Regions from separate parts of the Streptomyces sp. WAC04114 genome, predicted to be linked through region 2. Evidence: riboswitches for the same ligand, from Rfam matches in the RefSeq annotation. Region 2 holds a riboswitch; each other region holds the start of a gene.
What was found. A riboswitch is a leader RNA that binds a small molecule or an ion and turns the genes downstream of it on or off. The one in region 2 is predicted to bind cobalamin.

Region 1: linked by a shared signal. The riboswitch ahead of K4G64_RS17715 ((2Fe-2S) ferredoxin domain-containing protein) and the one ahead of K4G64_RS11090 (ribonucleoside-diphosphate reductase subunit alpha) in region 2 are both predicted to bind cobalamin.
Region 3: linked by a shared signal. The riboswitch ahead of K4G64_RS03660 (hypothetical protein) and the one ahead of K4G64_RS11090 (ribonucleoside-diphosphate reductase subunit alpha) in region 2 are both predicted to bind cobalamin.
Region 4: linked by a shared signal. The riboswitch ahead of K4G64_RS05690 (energy-coupling factor ABC transporter permease) and the one ahead of K4G64_RS11090 (ribonucleoside-diphosphate reductase subunit alpha) in region 2 are both predicted to bind cobalamin.

What each region holds. Positions count from the first base shown of each region.
Region 1 is NZ_JAIGQA010000059.1:1,282-5,402, reverse strand. Features, by position in the region: gene K4G64_RS17725 (FecCD family ABC transporter permease) at 1-442, opposite strand, end outside; gene K4G64_RS17720 (ABC transporter substrate-binding protein) at 439-1,431, opposite strand; gene K4G64_RS17715 ((2Fe-2S) ferredoxin domain-containing protein) at 1,584-2,015, opposite strand; cobalamin riboswitch at 2,055-2,249, opposite strand; gene K4G64_RS17710 (superoxide dismutase) at 2,472-3,113, opposite strand; gene K4G64_RS17705 (Fur family transcriptional regulator) at 3,303-3,812, shown strand; gene tsaD (tRNA (adenosine(37)-N6)-threonylcarbamoyltransferase complex transferase subunit TsaD) at 3,851-4,121, shown strand, end outside.
Region 2 is NZ_JAIGQA010000029.1:14,627-18,747, forward strand. Features, by position in the region: gene mctP (monocarboxylate uptake permease MctP) at 1-1,483, shown strand, start outside; partial or broken gene K4G64_RS40065 (GNAT family N-acetyltransferase) at 1,709-1,801, shown strand; cobalamin riboswitch at 1,840-1,984, shown strand; gene K4G64_RS11090 (ribonucleoside-diphosphate reductase subunit alpha) at 2,108-4,121, shown strand, end outside.
Region 3 is NZ_JAIGQA010000006.1:69,154-73,274, reverse strand. Features, by position in the region: gene K4G64_RS03670 (ATP-grasp domain-containing protein) at 1-492, opposite strand, end outside; gene K4G64_RS03665 (cysteine synthase family protein) at 489-1,511, opposite strand; gene K4G64_RS03660 (hypothetical protein) at 1,508-2,371, opposite strand; cobalamin riboswitch at 2,499-2,744, opposite strand; gene K4G64_RS03655 (ferric reductase-like transmembrane domain-containing protein) at 2,955-3,941, shown strand; partial or broken gene K4G64_RS39810 (GNAT family N-acetyltransferase) at 4,080-4,121, opposite strand, start outside.
Region 4 is NZ_JAIGQA010000011.1:32,921-37,041, reverse strand. Features, by position in the region: gene K4G64_RS05700 (MFS transporter) at 1-430, shown strand, start outside; gene K4G64_RS05695 (serine/threonine-protein kinase) at 647-2,125, shown strand; cobalamin riboswitch at 2,254-2,439, shown strand; gene K4G64_RS05690 (energy-coupling factor ABC transporter permease) at 2,469-3,170, shown strand; gene K4G64_RS05685 (energy-coupling factor ABC transporter substrate-binding protein) at 3,167-3,541, shown strand; gene cbiQ (cobalt ECF transporter T component CbiQ) at 3,548-4,121, shown strand, end outside.

The sequences.
Region 1 (4,121 bases), on a different contig from region 2:
CCGCGCCGACCGTGGCACCCGAGGAGACCCCGAGCAGCATCGGGTCCGCGAGCGGGTTGCGCACCAGGGCCTGCAGGGCCATCCCGCATACGGCCAGGCCCGCGCCGACGACACCGGCCAGCAGCACGCGCGGCAGCCGTACGTCGATGACGATCGTCTCGCGGACCGGAGTCCAGGTCGGGTCGGCCAGCGCCGGATGCACGCGGTGCAGCAGGATGCCCCACACCTGGTCGGCCGGGACGCCGATGGATCCGACGGCGATCCCGAACGTGGCCGAGACCAGGACGAGCGCGCCGAGCAGCAGGAGCACGAGCGGGTAGGGAATCCGTTTGCGGCCCGGGACTATGACGTCACCGCCGACCGCTCTCCGGAAGCTCGCCTCCGATCCGGCGCCCGCGTCCTTCTCCTCGGTCACGCCCGCCGCGTCGGTCGCGCCGCTCACTTGAAGCGATCCGGGTGGATCTGGCGGGCCAGGGACTCCACGGCGGCCGGCACCCGGACGCCCAGCACCGTGGACGACAGGGGCAGCACGGCGAACCGCTTGTTCCTGATGGCAGGTACGTCCTTGAGCGCCGGGTTCGACAGCAGGAACTTCTTCTTGTCCTCGACCGACTGGTCGCCGTAGTCGTAGATGACGATGACCTCGGGCGCCCGCTCGGCCACCTGCTCGAACGACACGTCGCCGAACGCCTTGTCCACATCGGCGAAGAGGTTCACCGCGCCCGCCTGCTTGATCATCTCGTTGCCGATGCCCGCCCCGCCGGCGGTGAAGGCGGTCTTGTCGCCGCTGTCGTAGACGAAGAGCTTGACCGGCGTGACTCCGGCGAGCTTGCTCTCGACCGTGTCGAGGGTGGCGTGGAGCTTCTTCAGCTCCTTGTCGGCTCGTTCCGGCACCCCGAAGATCTTGGCCACGTTCCGGATCTCCCGGTCCATCGAGTCCATGGTCACGGGCCCGGAGGGGCATTCCTCGATGTTCAGGTAGGAGTTGATCCCGGCTTTGGACAAGGCGTCGCGGCTGCGGCCCTCCTTCTCGTCGAAGGTGCTGGCGAAACCGCCGTAGGCGAAGTCGGGTTCGGCGGCCAGCAGCGTTTCGAAGGACGGGTACTCCTTCGCGATGACCTTGATGCCGCCGTACGCGTCCTGGTACTCGGGGAGGATCTTGTCGTCGAGGTAGGCCGTGCCCACCATCGACTTCTCCAGGCCCAGCGCCAGCATGACCTCGGTCGCGTGCTGGTTCAGCGACACCGCGCGTTGCGGAGGACGCTGATAGGTCGTCTTCACACCGCAGTTGGAGAGGGTGACGGGGAAGCCGTCGACGGCGGAGCCCGCCTGCGCGGCGTCGTCCCGGGTGGCGCTCCCGCCACAGCCGGATATCAGCAGGGCCGCGGCGGCGATCGCCGACAGCAGGGACATCGGGCGCTTGCCCATCATGGAATGGGTCCTCTCACCGCGGGGTGGAACGGGAACGGTCCGGACTGGCTGGTGGTCCGGAGGACGGCCGGGTATGACAGCCGGCCGGAGTGGCTGAAATCGATCGCGTCGGGGCGATCAGGGCGGGTCTGGTGGGGTCGGGAGTCGTCGAGTCAGTCGCGTCGAGTCAGGCGCGGCAGCTGTCGAGCCGCCGCGGCAGCCGATGACACGGAGTTCCCGGCCCGGGCACGCCGAGGCGGGGTGAAGAGGTAGAGGTCCAGGATGTCCGGCAGTTCCGCGATGCCCGGTCCGCCCGCCCGTACCCAGGCGGCGATGTCCTCGGTCGCGGCGGGATCGTTGACGAGGCCGAACCAGACCGGACGGCCACCGGCGGCACGCCCCTCGGACGAAGGCTGCACGACGATCACATTCGCCTGCTCGCACACGTCGAGACACTCGGTGACCCGGACCGGGGCGTCCTCGGCCAGACGCGCGGTCTGCTCACCGTGGTCCACACCGGTCACCTTCGGACTGCCGCAGCAGCAGTCCCGGCACACCACGACCCGGCACGGCACCGCACCGTCCCGCGACACCGCCATGGGCATCCCGACACACCCGCCTCCCCGGGGAAATCCGCCCCAGTCATATCGAGGAGGCGACCGCGTGAGTCTCCTGGCTCTCGGGTCAGTGCTCGTCCCGGCCTTCCCACCCGCGTCCGGGCAGTGGTCTGTTCGGGATCCGCTCGCCGATCACAGTGGCGGTACCGCGCCGGATTCACACCGGCTTCCTCGTTCCGCCGTCGCCTTTGTCGCGGGCCATCATGGCAGAAGGACACGTCATCTCATACGCCCGCGGAGCAATGAGCCGTGGTGAAGCGCGGCACACGACCCGCGCACGAATGCACTGCGCGCTGCCTCCCTTGACCGCGAACCGGGACAGCCGAAGGGCTCCCGCGAGTCATGTCCTCGCGGAAGCCCTTCGTCATACCGCCTGCAAGTGAAGGTTGAGAAGACGATCACGAGCAGGACATCTGCGCCGACGCGGCTACGGCATCACCACGCTCACGGCGCGAGCAGCAGGCTGTCACCGCGTTCCTTGGCGGAGGCGTAGCGCTTGGCGACGTCCTGCCAGTTGACGACCTGCCACATGGCCTCGATGAAGTCGACCTTCTGGTTCTTGTACTGGAGATAGAAGGCGTGCTCCCAGGCGTCGAAGACCAGGATCGGGGTCGAGCCCTGGCCGACATTGCCCTGGTGGTCGTAGACCTGCTCGACGATGAGGCGCCCGCTCAGGGGCTCGTACGCGAGCACACCCCAGCCCGACCCCTGCGTGGTGGCCGACGCCTTGGACAGCTGCGCCTTGAAGTTGGCGAAGGACCCGAAGGACTCGGCGATGGCGTCCGCCAGCTCGCCCACGCCGTCCTTCTCCAGCGGCTCGCCGCCGCCCTCACCGGTCATGTTGTGCCAGTAGATGCTGTGCAGGATGTGGCCGGAGAGGTGGAAGGCCAGGTTCTTCTCCAGGCCGTTGATCGACCCCCACGACTCCTTGTCCCGGGCCTCCGCCAGCTGCTCCAGCGTGTCGTTGGCGCCCTTGACGTAGGCCGCGTGGTGCTTGTCGTGGTGCAGCTCGATGATCTCCGGGCTGATGACCGGAGCGAGCGCCGAGTAGTCGTACGGAAGCTCCGGGAGGCTGTACACCGGCATGTCCAACGTCCTCCGACATAATTGCGAATGGTATGCAGTTGCACGCTAACAGCAAAAGAGGTCGCACGCTGATCAGGAATTGGTCCTAGGACCGCGGTCGCGTCGCACAGCCAGGGGGCGTTCGTACTGTTGCAAGAGACTCGTGACCAGCGGCCGGAGACCGTACAGCCGGAGCACCGCGCCTCATTGATGCGACACGGACTGCGCTGCACACCGGGCCGTCTGCGCATCCTCGCGCTCCTGCATGCATCCGGGCTCCATCTCTCCACCGCCGAGGCCCGTACCGGACTGGCACGGAGGGGGAAGGCCGTCCACACCACCACGGTCTACCGCACCCTGGAAACCCTGGAGGCCGTGGGCCTGGTCCACGCGGTCCCCGGTCCGGGCCCGACGCGCTATGGCATCACGGGCGAGCCGCATCACCACATCGTGTGCGGGCTGTGCGGCCGTGTCGCGGCACTGGCCCGCGAACATCTGACGGAAGCGGTGGGGCGGATCGAGGAGCTGACCGGGCTGCGGCCCGACGCATCGGGATCGCTGCTCGTCTACGGCCGGTGCTCGCGATGCGCCGTCCGAACGAAGGGACGTGACGCAGAGCCGGGAGGGTGCGGAGCTGCGTCCGAGGACTGGACGTGTCAGGCAAGACGGCGCCCCGCACCCTCTTTCAGTCTTGCGCAGCCCGGTATCTTCTTGCAATAGGTTCGTTATTGCGATCGACTTGCAATAGGAGGTGGGCGATGGGCTCTCCGATCGTTCTCGGCATCGAGTCGTCCTGCGACGAGACCGGTGCCGGCCTGGTCCGGGACGGGCGGCTGCTGGGGCATGCGGTGGCGTCGAGCATGGACGAGCACGCCCGTTACGGCGGGGTGGTCCCCGAGATCGCCGCCCGGGCACACGTCCACTCCGTCCGTCCGGTGATCCAGCAGGCTTTGGACGAGGCCGGCTTGCGACTGTCCGACATCGGCGCCGTCGCCGTCACCACCGGGCCGGGCCTGTCCGGCGCGCTGC
Region 2 (4,121 bases):
CGGCACCTGGATCACCTGGTTCCTGCTCGGCGGCGACCTGTACACGGCGTACACTTTCGTCGCCGTGCCGGCGGCGATCTACGCGGCGGGCGCGGCCGGCTTCTTCGCCGTGCCGTACACGATCCTGGTCTACCCGCTGATCTTCACCTTCCTGCCCCGCCTGTGGTCGGTGTCCCACAAGCACGGCTACGTCACGACGTCCGACTTCGTGCGCGGCCGCTTCGGCTCGAAGGGCCTGTCGCTGGCGGTGGCCGTGACCGGCATCCTGGCGACGATGCCGTACATCGCGCTCCAGCTGGTCGGCATCCAGGCCGTGCTGGACGTGATGGGCGTCGGCGGCGGCGAGAACACCAACTGGTTCATCAAGGACCTGCCACTGCTGATCGCCTTCGGCGTGCTGGCGGCGTACACGTACTCCTCGGGTCTGCGGGCACCCGCGCTCATCGCGTTCGTGAAGGACACGCTGATCTACATCGTCATCGCGGTGGCGATCATCTACATCCCGATCAAGCTGGGCGGCTTCGACGACATCTTCGCCAAGGCCAGTGAGGCGTACAGCCAGACCAACCCGGCGACGGGCGCGCCGCGCGGTGCGCTGACACCGGCCGAGCCGGGCCAGTGGACCTACGCCACGCTGGCGTTGGGCTCCGCCCTGGCGCTGTTCATGTACCCGCACTCGATCACGGCGACGCTGTCCTCGAAGAGCCGTGAGGTGATCCGCCGCAACACCACGATCCTGCCGCTGTACTCGCTGATGCTGGGTCTGCTGGCGCTGCTCGGGTTCATGGCGATCGCGGCCGGCATCAAGGTGCAGAACGGGCAGCTCGCGATCCCGCAGCTGTTCGAGACGATGTTCCCGGACTGGTTCGCGGGCGTGGCGTTCGCGGCGATCGGCATCGGCGCGCTGGTGCCCGCGGCCATCATGTCCATCGCGGCCGCGAATCTGTTCACCCGCAACATCTACAAGGACTTCATCAAGCCGGACGCCACTCCGGCCCAGGAGACCAAGGTCTCCAAGCTGGTCTCCCTGCTGGTGAAGGTCGGCGCGCTGGCCTTCGTCCTCACCATGGACAAGACGGTCGCCATCAACTTCCAGCTGCTGGGCGGCATCTGGATCCTGCAGACCTTCCCGGCGCTGGTCGGCGGCCTGTTCACCCGCTGGTTCCACCGCTGGGCCCTGCTCGCGGGCTGGGCGGTCGGCATGATCTACGGCACGGTCGCCGCGTACGGCGTCGCCTCCCCGACCCAGAAGCACTTCGGCGGCTCCGCGAAGGAGATCCCGGGCATCGGCGAGATCGGCTACATCGGCCTCACGGCGTTCGTCCTGAACGCGGTGGTGACGGTCGTCCTGACCTTCGCCCTGAAGGCCCTGAAGGCCCCCGACGGCGTCGACGAGACCAAGCCGGAGGACTACACGGCGGACGCGGGCGACCCCGGGGTCCAGGTGGAACTCCCGCCGGCGACCGCGGGGACGAGCCACTAGCGCAGCCTGAGCGCGCCTGCCCAGGGGCGCGAGGCCGTATCACCGTGCGGCCCCGCCGCCTGGGCACGAACAACCACACAACACCCGCAGCGGGCCGCCGGCATCAAGCACAACGGCGGTCCGCTGTCGTACCCACTCACTGCACGGACTTCCTGGTCCGCCGTGCGGAACCCACCGAATGCAGGAGCCTCGGCGACCTGACGGCTGGGGCCTGTCCCGACGACGGAACGACTGGGCTCCACTCGCACCCCCGAGCGGGACCGGAACCCCCTCCCGGAGCTTCCGGGCATCACTCTCCTCACCTACGAGTTGACGCTCCGACACCACCGCGACACAACATCTGGGGGTGCCAACCGAACCCAACACAAGATGTATGCTCATGCTCGCTGTCGCCGCAGGGGAATCCGGTGTGAATCCGGAACTGTCCCGCAACGGTGTACCCATGCCCGTACAGGCGCATGGGCGTCAGTCCGAGGACCTGCCGACAGCGCACCCGGCCACCCGGCCGGTGTGCCCTGACGTCCGGGCCTCGTGGAATGGGCCGGTGGACGCGACGCCGCGTGCGCTCGTGTGCTGCCCCCTGCCCTCGACGAGGCCCCCGTGCCGAGCGAGGGAGAGCCCCACGTGACCATCGCGCCAGCCGAACCGGTCTCAGCCGCCGAGGAGGAGCAGGACGCTCCCGGTACCGCGCTGCTGCGTACCCTGACCGAGCTGACCGCCGACCTCCCCGACGCCGACCCCGGCCGGGTCGCCGCCGCAGCGCTGCGCGGCCGGTCCGCCGCCGCGGACGAGGCGGAGTTGCGGGAGCTGGCGACGGAGGCCGCGGCCGGTCTGATCTCCGAGGACCCCGCCTACTCCCGGCTGGCCGCCCGGCTGCTGACCATCGGCATCCGCGAGGAGGCCGCCTCGCAGGGCGTCACGTCCTTCACCGAGTCCGTGGCGGTCGGCCACCGCGAGGGCCTCATCGCCGACCGCACCGCCGAGTTCGTCCGGCTGCACGCGGCCCGGCTCGACGACCTGATCGACACCGGCGCCGACGACCGCTTCGGCTACTTCGGCCTGCGCACGCTGCACAGCCGCTACCTGCTCCGGCACCCGATCACCCGCAAGGTCGTCGAGACGCCCCAGCACTTCATGCTGCGGGTGGCGAGCGGCCTCGCCGAGGACGACACCACCCGCGCGCTGGAGGAGGTCGCGGCCCTGTACGGGCTCATGAGCCGCCTCGACTACCTCCCCTCCTCCCCCACCCTGTTCAACTCGGGCACCCGGCACCCGCAGATGTCGTCCTGCTACCTCCTCGACTCCCCCAAGGACGAGCTGGACTCCATCTACGACCGGTACCACCAGGTGGCCCGGCTGTCGAAGCACGCCGGGGGCATCGGCGTCGCCTACTCCCGCATCCGCGCCCGCGGTTCGCTCATCCGCGGCACCAACGGGCACTCCAACGGCATCGTCCCGTTCCTGAAGACCCTCGACGCCTCGGTCGCCGCCGTGAACCAGGGCGGCCGGCGCAAGGGCGCGGCCGCGGTGTACCTGGAGACCTGGCACTCCGACATCGAGGAGTTCCTGGAACTGCGCGACAACACCGGCGAGGACGCCCGCCGCACGCACAACCTGAACCTGGCGCACTGGGTGCCGGACGAGTTCATGCGGCGCGTGAACGCCGACGCGCAGTGGTCGCTGTTCTCCCCCTCGGACGTGCCCGAGCTGGTCGACCTGTGGGGCGAGGAGTTCGACGCCGCGTACCGGGCGGCCGAGGCGAAGGGCCTGGCGAGGAAGACCCTGCCCGCCCGTGAGCTGTACGGCCGCATGATGCGCACCCTCGCGCAGACCGGCAACGGCTGGATGACCTTCAAGGACGCCGCCAACCGCACCGCCAACCAGACGGCCGAGCCGGGCCACGTCGTCCACTCCTCCAACCTCTGCACGGAGATCCTGGAGGTCACCAGCGACGGGGAGACGGCGGTCTGCAACCTGGGCTCGGTGAACCTGGGTTCCTTTGTCGACACATCGACCGGCGACCTGGACTGGGAGCGTCTTGACGAGACCGTCGTTACGGCCGTGACCTTCCTCGACCGGGTCGTCGACATCAACTTCTACCCGACCGAGCAGGCGGGCCGCTCCAACGCCCGCTGGCGTCCGGTCGGCCTCGGCGCGATGGGCCTCCAGGACGTCTTCTTCAAGCTGCGCCTGCCCTTCGACTCGCCGGAGGCCAAGGCCCTGTCCACCCGCATCGCCGAGCGGATCATGCTCGCCGCGTACGAGGCCTCCGCCGACCTCGCCGAGCGGAGTGGCCCGCTGCCGGCCTGGGAGAAGACCCGTACGGCCCGGGGCGTGCTGCACCCGGACCACTACGACGTGGAGCTGACCTGGCCGGAGCGCTGGGCGGCGCTGCGGGAGCGCATCGCCACGACCGGCATGCGCAACTCGCTGCTCCTCGCGATCGCCCCCACGGCCACCATCGCCTCGATCGCGGGCGTGTACGAGTGCATCGAGCCGCAGGTGTCCAACCTGTTCAAGCGCGAGACGCTGTCGGGCGAGTTCCTCCAGGTCAACTCCTACCTGGTGGACGAGCTCAAGCGGCTCGGCGTGTGGGACGCCCGCAGCCGGGAGGCCCTGCGCGAGGCCAGCGGCTCGG
Region 3 (4,121 bases), on a different contig from region 2:
GTCGCGGACCAGCCAGACGTTCTGACTGCCGGTACCCGCGGTGTCCTTAAGAACGGCGGGCAACCCCACCTCCTTGAGCAGCACGTCCCTCGGTTCCGCCCCGTTCGCCTCCAGGGCGCGCCCGCGCGTCAGGCCGGCGTCGTGCAGCCGGTTGCGCACGGCCGCCTTGTCCCGGGTCAGCCGCAGTACGGCCGGATCGAGGCCGGGCAGGCCGAGGCGGTCGGCGAGTTCGGCGCCGGCCAGGGTCCAGGTGTCGGTGGAGCTGATCAGGCCGCGCAGCCGGGGTGTCCGGCGCAGCAGATCCGTGAGCCCCTCCACGTCGAAGGTGTCGGTGACGACGACATCGAGGGCGTCCGGCGGAAGTCTCTCCAACTCGTAGGCGTAATAGGCGCGGTCGCGGGTGAGCAGGGTGAGCCGTTCGCCGAGTGCGTCGGCGGCGCGCACCAGGTGTCCGAGGCCGAAGGTGAGTGACTCCAGGCAGGCGACGGTCATGCGGCCCGCTCCTTCCAGTCGTCCGGGCAGGCGGTGCGCCGCCACTCCATCCGGGACCAGGGCATGCTCATCTCCTCGGGGGCGGAGACCTCGGCCGGTTTCAGCGCGGCGGGGTCCAGAGCTTCGGTGTGCCGGGCGAAGACGCGTTCGACGTAGCGGTGTCCGGTGTCGGCGCCGATCACCAGGTGCAGCCGGTCGGGATGGCGCCGGGCCTCGTACGTGGCGGTCAGGTATCCGGCTCCGGTGGAGAGTCCGGCGAAGACGGCGTGGTCGCGCAGCAGGGCGACCGTGCCGGACATGGCGTGGGTGAAGTCCAGCCAGTGCACGGCGTCGTAGAGATGGTGGCGGACGTTGTCGAAGACGATCGACGAGCCGATGCCGGCGATGATCGCCTCCGGGTCGTGGTGCTCCTGGCTGCCGAAGGTGACGCTGCCGAAGGGCTGGACGCCGACCAGCCGGACCGAGGGGTCGGTGACGCGCAGGCGCTCCACGAGGCCGCCCGTGGAGGCTCCGGAGCCGACTCCTCCGACGACGGTCAGCGCGGCCCGGGGGAACGCGGCCGTGATCAGGTCGGCGACCTCGTGGTAGCCGAGGTAGTGGACGTCGTCGTGGTACTGGCGCATCCAGTGCCAGTCGGGACGGCCGGCGAGGAGCTCCTTCACCCGCCGCACCCGTAACTCCTGGTCCAGCTTGAGGTTCTTGGAGGGTCTGACCTGTTCCACGGTGGTGCCGAGGATCTCCAGTTGGGCGCGGGTGGTGGTGTCGACGGTGGTGGACGCGACGATGTGGCAGCGCATGCCGTAGCGGTGACAGGCCAGCGCCAGGGCATAGGCGTAGATGCCGCTGGAGCTGTCGATCAGGGTCTGTCCGGGGCGGATCGTGCCGCGCTCCAGCAGGTGGCGGACGGCGGCGAGCGCCGAGTAGATCTTCATCGACTCGAACCGGACCAGGACGAGGCCGTCGGTGAGCCGGACGAGATCGGGGACCTTCAGGGCGTCGGCGATGTGGGGGTGGGTCACCCATAGCCTCCTCGGGCGAAGGAACACTGGTGGCCGAGCGAGTGGAAGAAGGCGGACAGGTCGGACTTCAGGTCGGCGTCGGGGCGGCCGGGGAAGAGATAGCCGATCAGGCAGCCCGTGTGGGCAACGAAGACGCCGTCGGCGCCGAACCGCTCCTGGTGGGCGAGCATGCGGTCGAACACCGCCTTGGGCAGCACCCGTTGGGACAAGGCGGCGCTGGTGGTGGCCGCCCGTGCGACGGCGGCCGGATCGCCGGAGGCGAAACCCTTCAGCAAGTCGGTCAGGCACCGTTGGTACTCCTCCCCGTGCCGCCGGTAGTGCGCCAGCAGCAGGTCGGTGACGGCGGCGGTGTCCACCGTCCCGGGCTCGGTGACGTACGCGGTGTGGAAGCCGATGTCCGTGCCCAGACGCCGCACCACCCGGTGCCGGCCGCTGAGGTACAGCGCGAACTCGTCGAGGAAGACGCTGTCGGCGCGCTCGATCGCCGCGAGGACGCCGAGGACCAGGTCCGCGTCGTACGGCAGGGCGAAGAGCCTAAACAGGCAGCGCAGGGCCGCCACGATGTCGGCGGTCGAACTCGCCATCCCCACGCCCGTCCGCAGATCGGAGTGGGCGCTCCAACGGCCCGGTGGCAGCGTGAGGCCGAAGTGCTTCAGGAAGAGCCGGGCCGCGAGCGCGGCCTTCTCCCCGAGCGGCGGCGGGTCCGGCGGATCCGTCCCGTGGGTGAAGTGCACCCAGGAGTGGCGGTCCACCGGGAACGACACGACGGCGATGTCGGGATCGGGGCCTGCCCGCAGCGGTCCCTGGTACAGCTCACCCAGGGTGCCGTGGCAGACACCGGAGACGGTACGGCCCGTCACGAACCCCTCCTCCTGTCCGCGTCCTGGAATGCGACCGGGGAGAAGGCACCGTGCGGGGGCGTGCCCCGCGGGTATCCCGTCCGTACCGCCGACCCAGTCCTCGAGGTCACCGTGCACAGCCCGCACAGCACGTACGGGCGCAGTGGGCAGGTCTTCGGACTCGTGGGCTCGCTCACCGGGGACACCGGTCACCGGCGGGCACCTACCGGCCGTCGCTTCCCGGACCCCAACCGACTCGGGCCCAGTGCTGTTGACGGCTTTCGTTCCCACTCACCGCTGCGGGACAGTCCCGGATTCCCACCGGGTTCCCTCTTGCGTCGTGCCACCTGACCCGGACGGGCAGGAGGCTCGAACCGACTGCGGACATCAGCGTAGGCTGGCTCACGCCGCCGCGGCAGAGGGCGCAGCGTCAGTTGTCCGGATGCGATCGGTCGCGTGGCGCGTCGGGCCCGGCGGCACCCCGTCCGCTCCGGACGGCGGTCTGGCCGAATGCGCCCCTCCGTCTCTCCGGCAACCCCCGCCACACTGGTACGTCGACGTGACCCGCTCCTCCCTTCGGAGGATCACGCCGGGAAGGACCAGGATGCTGCCGGAGACGACCCCGGAGGACGACGACTCGACGGCCCCGCCGCCCACCCGTGACAAGCGTCCACCCGAACGCGTCGACCTGCGCGCCGACCTGCGCGCCGCGCTCCCCGACGCGGGCGCCGCCGTCCTGGTCACGGTCGGGGTCTTCGGGTTCCTGTACGCCCGCATGCAGTCGGGTGACTCGGTGACGGTCGCGGTCATGCCGTTCATGGACGACGCGGGCACGTACTGGATGTACCTGCTCAGCCAGGCGTTCGGCTGGTCGGGCCTGCTGTGGGCCTGGGGCACGGTCATGCTCGGTCTGCTGCTTTCGGGGCCACGCCCCGTCCGGCTGCCGGTGTCCCGGCAGGTGCTGGAACGCTGGCACCGCACCACGAGCCTCACCACGATGGCCCTGATGTTCGCGCACGCGCTGATGTTCGCTGCCGAACTCGTTCGCTACGAGGGGCAGTTGTCGTGGGCCGAGCGGTTGTGGGCGGGGTTCGCCGACACGTTCGTGCCCGGCTGGTACGACTCCGGCACCGGCCGGATCGCCATCCCGCTGGGGCAGGGCGCTCTGTATCTGGCCATCCCCCTGGGCCTGTTGTTCTACGTCCGGCACCGCATCGGTGCCAACACCTGGCGCCGGCTGCACCGCTTCGTCGTCGTCGTGTACGTGCTGAGCGTGTGGCACACCCTGCTGTACGGCACCAACGTCTGGTACGGCGAGTGGCCGCGCACCGTGCTGTGGCTGCTGCAACTCCCCGTCGCGGCGCTGCTGATGGCCCGACTGCTGCGTCCCGCCCGGCGCGCCGAGCGACTGGGCGCACCTCGGCGCGGGGGCGTGACATGGCCGGGCTGGACGGTCCGGGCCGTCGGCCGGGTGGCCGCGGGCGCCGTCGTGGTGGGCCTCGTCCTCGTGGTGGCGTCCGGCCGCGACGGTGGCCGGGAACGCCCGGCCGAGCCGCCCGCGACGAGTCCGCACGCGCACGAGCCCGAGTGATCCACGGCCGCACATCCGGGAGCGGCGGGGAACCCCGGGGCGAATCTCCCGGAGAGGTACCGTGACGGCTTGGTCGAGGCGGGACGAGAGGGCGTCCGGCGCCGAGGTGCCTGTCGCATCGCCGTCTGCCTGGACGGCTCAGAGCGGTAGCGGGACGAGTCCGCGGGCAGGGTGGCGAGG
Region 4 (4,121 bases), on a different contig from region 2:
CACCCAGCTGCCGGTGACCCGCTGGGCGGGCGACCGGCTCGATCTGCGCCGCTCGATGACCGCGGGGCTGCTGCTGATCGCGGCCGGTTTTGCGGTGGTGGCCGCGGCCCGCCCGGCGGGCTGGACCGGCACCGCCGGGCTGCTGCCGGCCGCGGGCTTCGTGATCTTGCTCACCGTGGGGCAGATGCTGGTGGTGCCCGCCGCCCGCGCCTGGGTGCCCGACCTCGCCGAGGAAGGACGGCTCGGGCTCTACACGGGCGCCCTGTCGTCCGTCTCCGGCCTCATCGTCCTGGCCGGCAGCGCGGCCACCGGTTCACTGCTCGACCTGGGGCTGCCGGCCGCCGTGCCGTGGCTGGTCCTCGCGGCCGTACCCGCCCTGGCGGTGGCCCTGTTGCCGCGCCGCGCGAAGGAGGCGGGCGCGGCGGCCTGAGACGGCGCCGGCGCTCCGGGACGCCCGGGCGCGCCGGAATGTCACCCCGGCGGGTGACCTCTTCGCGCGGGATGTGCGAGACAGCGCCCAGTGAGGACTCCGCCGCGGCGATCGGTGGTCACGCCGCGCCAGTATCCTGGGTCGGCTGCGGCACCCCCCACCAATCCCTGTGCAGAAGCGGGGAGTTCGGCTGCGGCGACGACCCTTCCCACACGCATGAGACGAGGACGAGTGCTGCTAGCGGGCCGCTACCGGCTGGATGTTGAGATCGGGCGCGGTGGAATGGGAGAGGTCTGGCGCGCGTACGACGAGACGCTCGCCAGAGCGGTGGCCCTCAAGCTGCTGCTCCCCCAGGACACCGATGCCACGGCGACCTCCCGGTTCCGTCTGGAGGCTCAGACCGCCGGGCGTCTCAACCACCCGAACGTGGTCGGCGTCCTGGACTTCGGCGAGTACGACAACCGGCTGTACCTGGTGATGGAGCTGGTCGAGGGCGACAGCCTCGCCGGGGTGCTGACCGGCTCCGGCGCGCTCCCCGCCGAGCAGGTGGCCGATCTGGCCGCACAGGCGTCCGCCGGGCTCGCCGCCGCGCACGGGCAGGGCATCGTGCACCGGGACGTCAAGCCCGCCAACCTGCTGCTGGACACGAACGGCACCCTGAAGATCGGCGACTTCGGCATCGCGCGGTTCCTCGACGACCCGGGCGCCGCGCTCACCGCTACCGGCCAGATCGTCGGCACCGGCCTGTACCTCGCGCCCGAGCGTGCCCTGGGCAAGCAGGCGGGTCCGGCCTCCGACATGTACTCCCTGGGCTGTGTGCTCTACCAGCTCCTCAGCGGGCGCCCGCCGTTCCAGGCCGACACCGCCGTCGCCCTCCTCCACCAGCACCTCGACTCCGCCCCCGTGCCACCCCGCGAGCTCGGTGTCGCCGGACTGCCGCCCGCGTTCGAGAACTACCTCCTCGGCCTACTCGCCAAGCAGCCCGAGGACCGGCCCACCGCCCAGCAGGCCGCCGAATGGTTCGCCGGCGGCGCCTGGCGGGGCCTGCCCGAGCCGCTGCCGGAGGTCTCGCCGCCGCTGCGGCCCAGGACCACGTCCGCGGCGATGCCCGCCGGGCCGGGCCCCTACGCGGGTGCCGGGACCGGCAACCCGACGACGTACGCGCTGCCCGCGACCACGGGGCACCGCAGCGCGGCCCGGACGGCCCAGGCGGGGCGTTCGGGCCGCTCCCGCGGGCGCGGCGGCCTCGGCAACCGGTCGCGACTGGCCGCGACGGCCGCCGCCGCGGCGCTCTTCCTCGCCGCGATGCTCATCGGCATGCGCTGGTTCTCGCCCGACACGACCGCGGAGAGCACGGAGCCCGACGCGTCCCCGAGCGCGAGCAGCCCCGCCGCCACGCCGTCCACCGACTCCGCGTCGTCCTCCTCTTCCGATTCCGATTCCGAGGCCGGTCCCGGGGCCGGTCCGGCGGCCGGGCCGAGGGCGGCCGACGCGCCGGCCACCGGCACCGTGGCCGATGTCACTCCGACCGCGCCGGCCGCTTCCCCGACGCCTGTTGCGCCGGAGCCCGGCGCCACGACTCCGACGCAGGAAGGGGGCCCCGGCGGGCCGGAGCAGCCGCAGCCGGAGAAGCCGGGCCAGGCCGGGGACGACGGGGAAGGCGACGACGACGGGGACGACGGGAGCGACGACTGACGCGGCCCGGACGGCGCACGGCGGACCCCTGACCGGAGCGCGTGGATCAGCCGGGAGATGCGCCGGTGTGCGAGCGGGCGCCCCCTCGCGCGCCCCTTGGGTGGCTTGTCATCGCCCTTACCCCGGCCTTATTGTCACCAGGCCTTGGTGAACGGGAAATCCGGTGTGATGCCGGTGCGGCCCTCGCCACTGTGAATCGGGAAGTCCGGCTCCGGCCCTCACGGGCAGCCACTGGGTCCTTGCGACCCGGGAAGGCGGAGTCCGGGCGGTGGTACCCGTCAGCCAGGAGACCGGCCAAGGCGCGTCAACCATCCACGAGGTGCTGGAGAGGGTCTGCTGAGCCATGCACATAGCCGAGGGTTTCCTTCCTCCGGCGCACGCGGTCGCCTGGGGCGTCGCGTCGGCGCCGTTCGTCGTCCACGGGGTCCGGTCGCTCACCCGTGAAGTGCGCGAGCACCCCGAGAGCACCCTGCTCCTCGGTGCGTCCGGAGCCTTCACGTTCGTCCTGTCCGCCCTGAAACTGCCGTCCGTGACGGGCAGTTGCTCGCACCCTACCGGCACGGGCCTCGGAGCCATCCTGTTCCGGCCGCCCATCATGGCGGTGCTGGGCACCATCACCCTGCTGTTCCAGGCGCTGCTGCTCGCGCACGGCGGTCTGACCACGCTCGGCGCCAACGTCTTCTCCATGGCGATCGTCGGCCCCTGGGCCGGATACGCCGTCTACAAGCTGTTGCGGCGCTCCAACGCGCCGCTGATGGTGGCGGTGTTCTCCGGCGCGTTCGTCGCCGACCTGTCCACCTACTGCGTCACCAGCGTGCAGCTGGCGCTCGCGTTCCCCGACCCGGGCAGCGGATTCCTGGGCGCGCTCGGCAAGTTCGGTTCCATCTTCGCCGTCACCCAGGTCCCGCTCGCGGTGAGCGAGGGGCTGCTGACCGTGCTCGTGATGCGGCTGCTGGTGCAGTCCAGCAAGGGCGAACTGACCCGGCTGGGTGTGCTCCTCGCCAAGAAGCAGACCCGGACCGAGACCGAGGCGGTGGCCCGATGAGCAGGAACACGAAGATCAACCTGGTGCTGCTGTTCGTCGTGGCGGCGCTCGCCGTACTGCCGCTGGCGCTCGGCCTAGGTGACCACAAGGAGGAGCCGTTCGCGGGCGCCGACGGCGAGGCCGAGACGGCGATCACCGAGCTGAAGCCGGACTACGAGCCGTGGTTCTCGCCGCTGTACGAACCGCCGTCCGGTGAGATCGAGTCGGCGCTGTTCTCCCTCCAGGCGGCTCTCGGCGCCGGTGTCCTCGCCTACTACTTCGGGCTGCGCCGGGGCCGTCGGCAGGGCGAGCAGCGGGCGCTGGAGCGGGACGCCGAGGCCGACAGCGCGCTCGCCGGCGCCGCCGGAAAGTCCACCGCGAAGCAGGACTGAGCCCGGGTGCTGCCGATCGACGCGGCGGCGCACAGCAGTCGCTGGCGCCGCCGCCATCCCGTGGACAAGGCCGTGCTCGGGCTCGGCCTCACCGTACTCGCGATCTCGCTGCCGCCCTGGCCGGGCGCGGCCCTGGTCCTCCTGACCGCCCTGGTGGTGCTGCTGGGGCCGGCCGGGGTGCCCGGGCGGCGGCTGTGGCGGGCCTACCGGGTGCCGCTGGGCTTCTGCGTGACCGGTGCGGTCACGCTGCTGGTCCAGGTGGGCGGGCCGGGGGGGTTCGTCTCGCTCGCGGACGACGGGCCGCTGAGGGCCGGGGAGTTGCTGCTGCGCACCTCGGCGGCCTCCCTGGGCGTGCTGCTGTTCGCCTTCACCACGCCCATGTCCGATCTGCTGCCCCGTCTGGTCCGGGCCGGGGTCCCCGCGCCGGTCGTCGACGTCGCGCTCGTGACGTACCGGATGAGCTTCCTGCTGCTGGACTCCATGCGGCGCATCCGGGAGGCCCAGGCGGCCCGGCTCGGCCACACCGGCCGGGCCGCGGAGTGGCGTTCTCTGGCCGGGCTCGGCGCCACCGCGTTCGTCC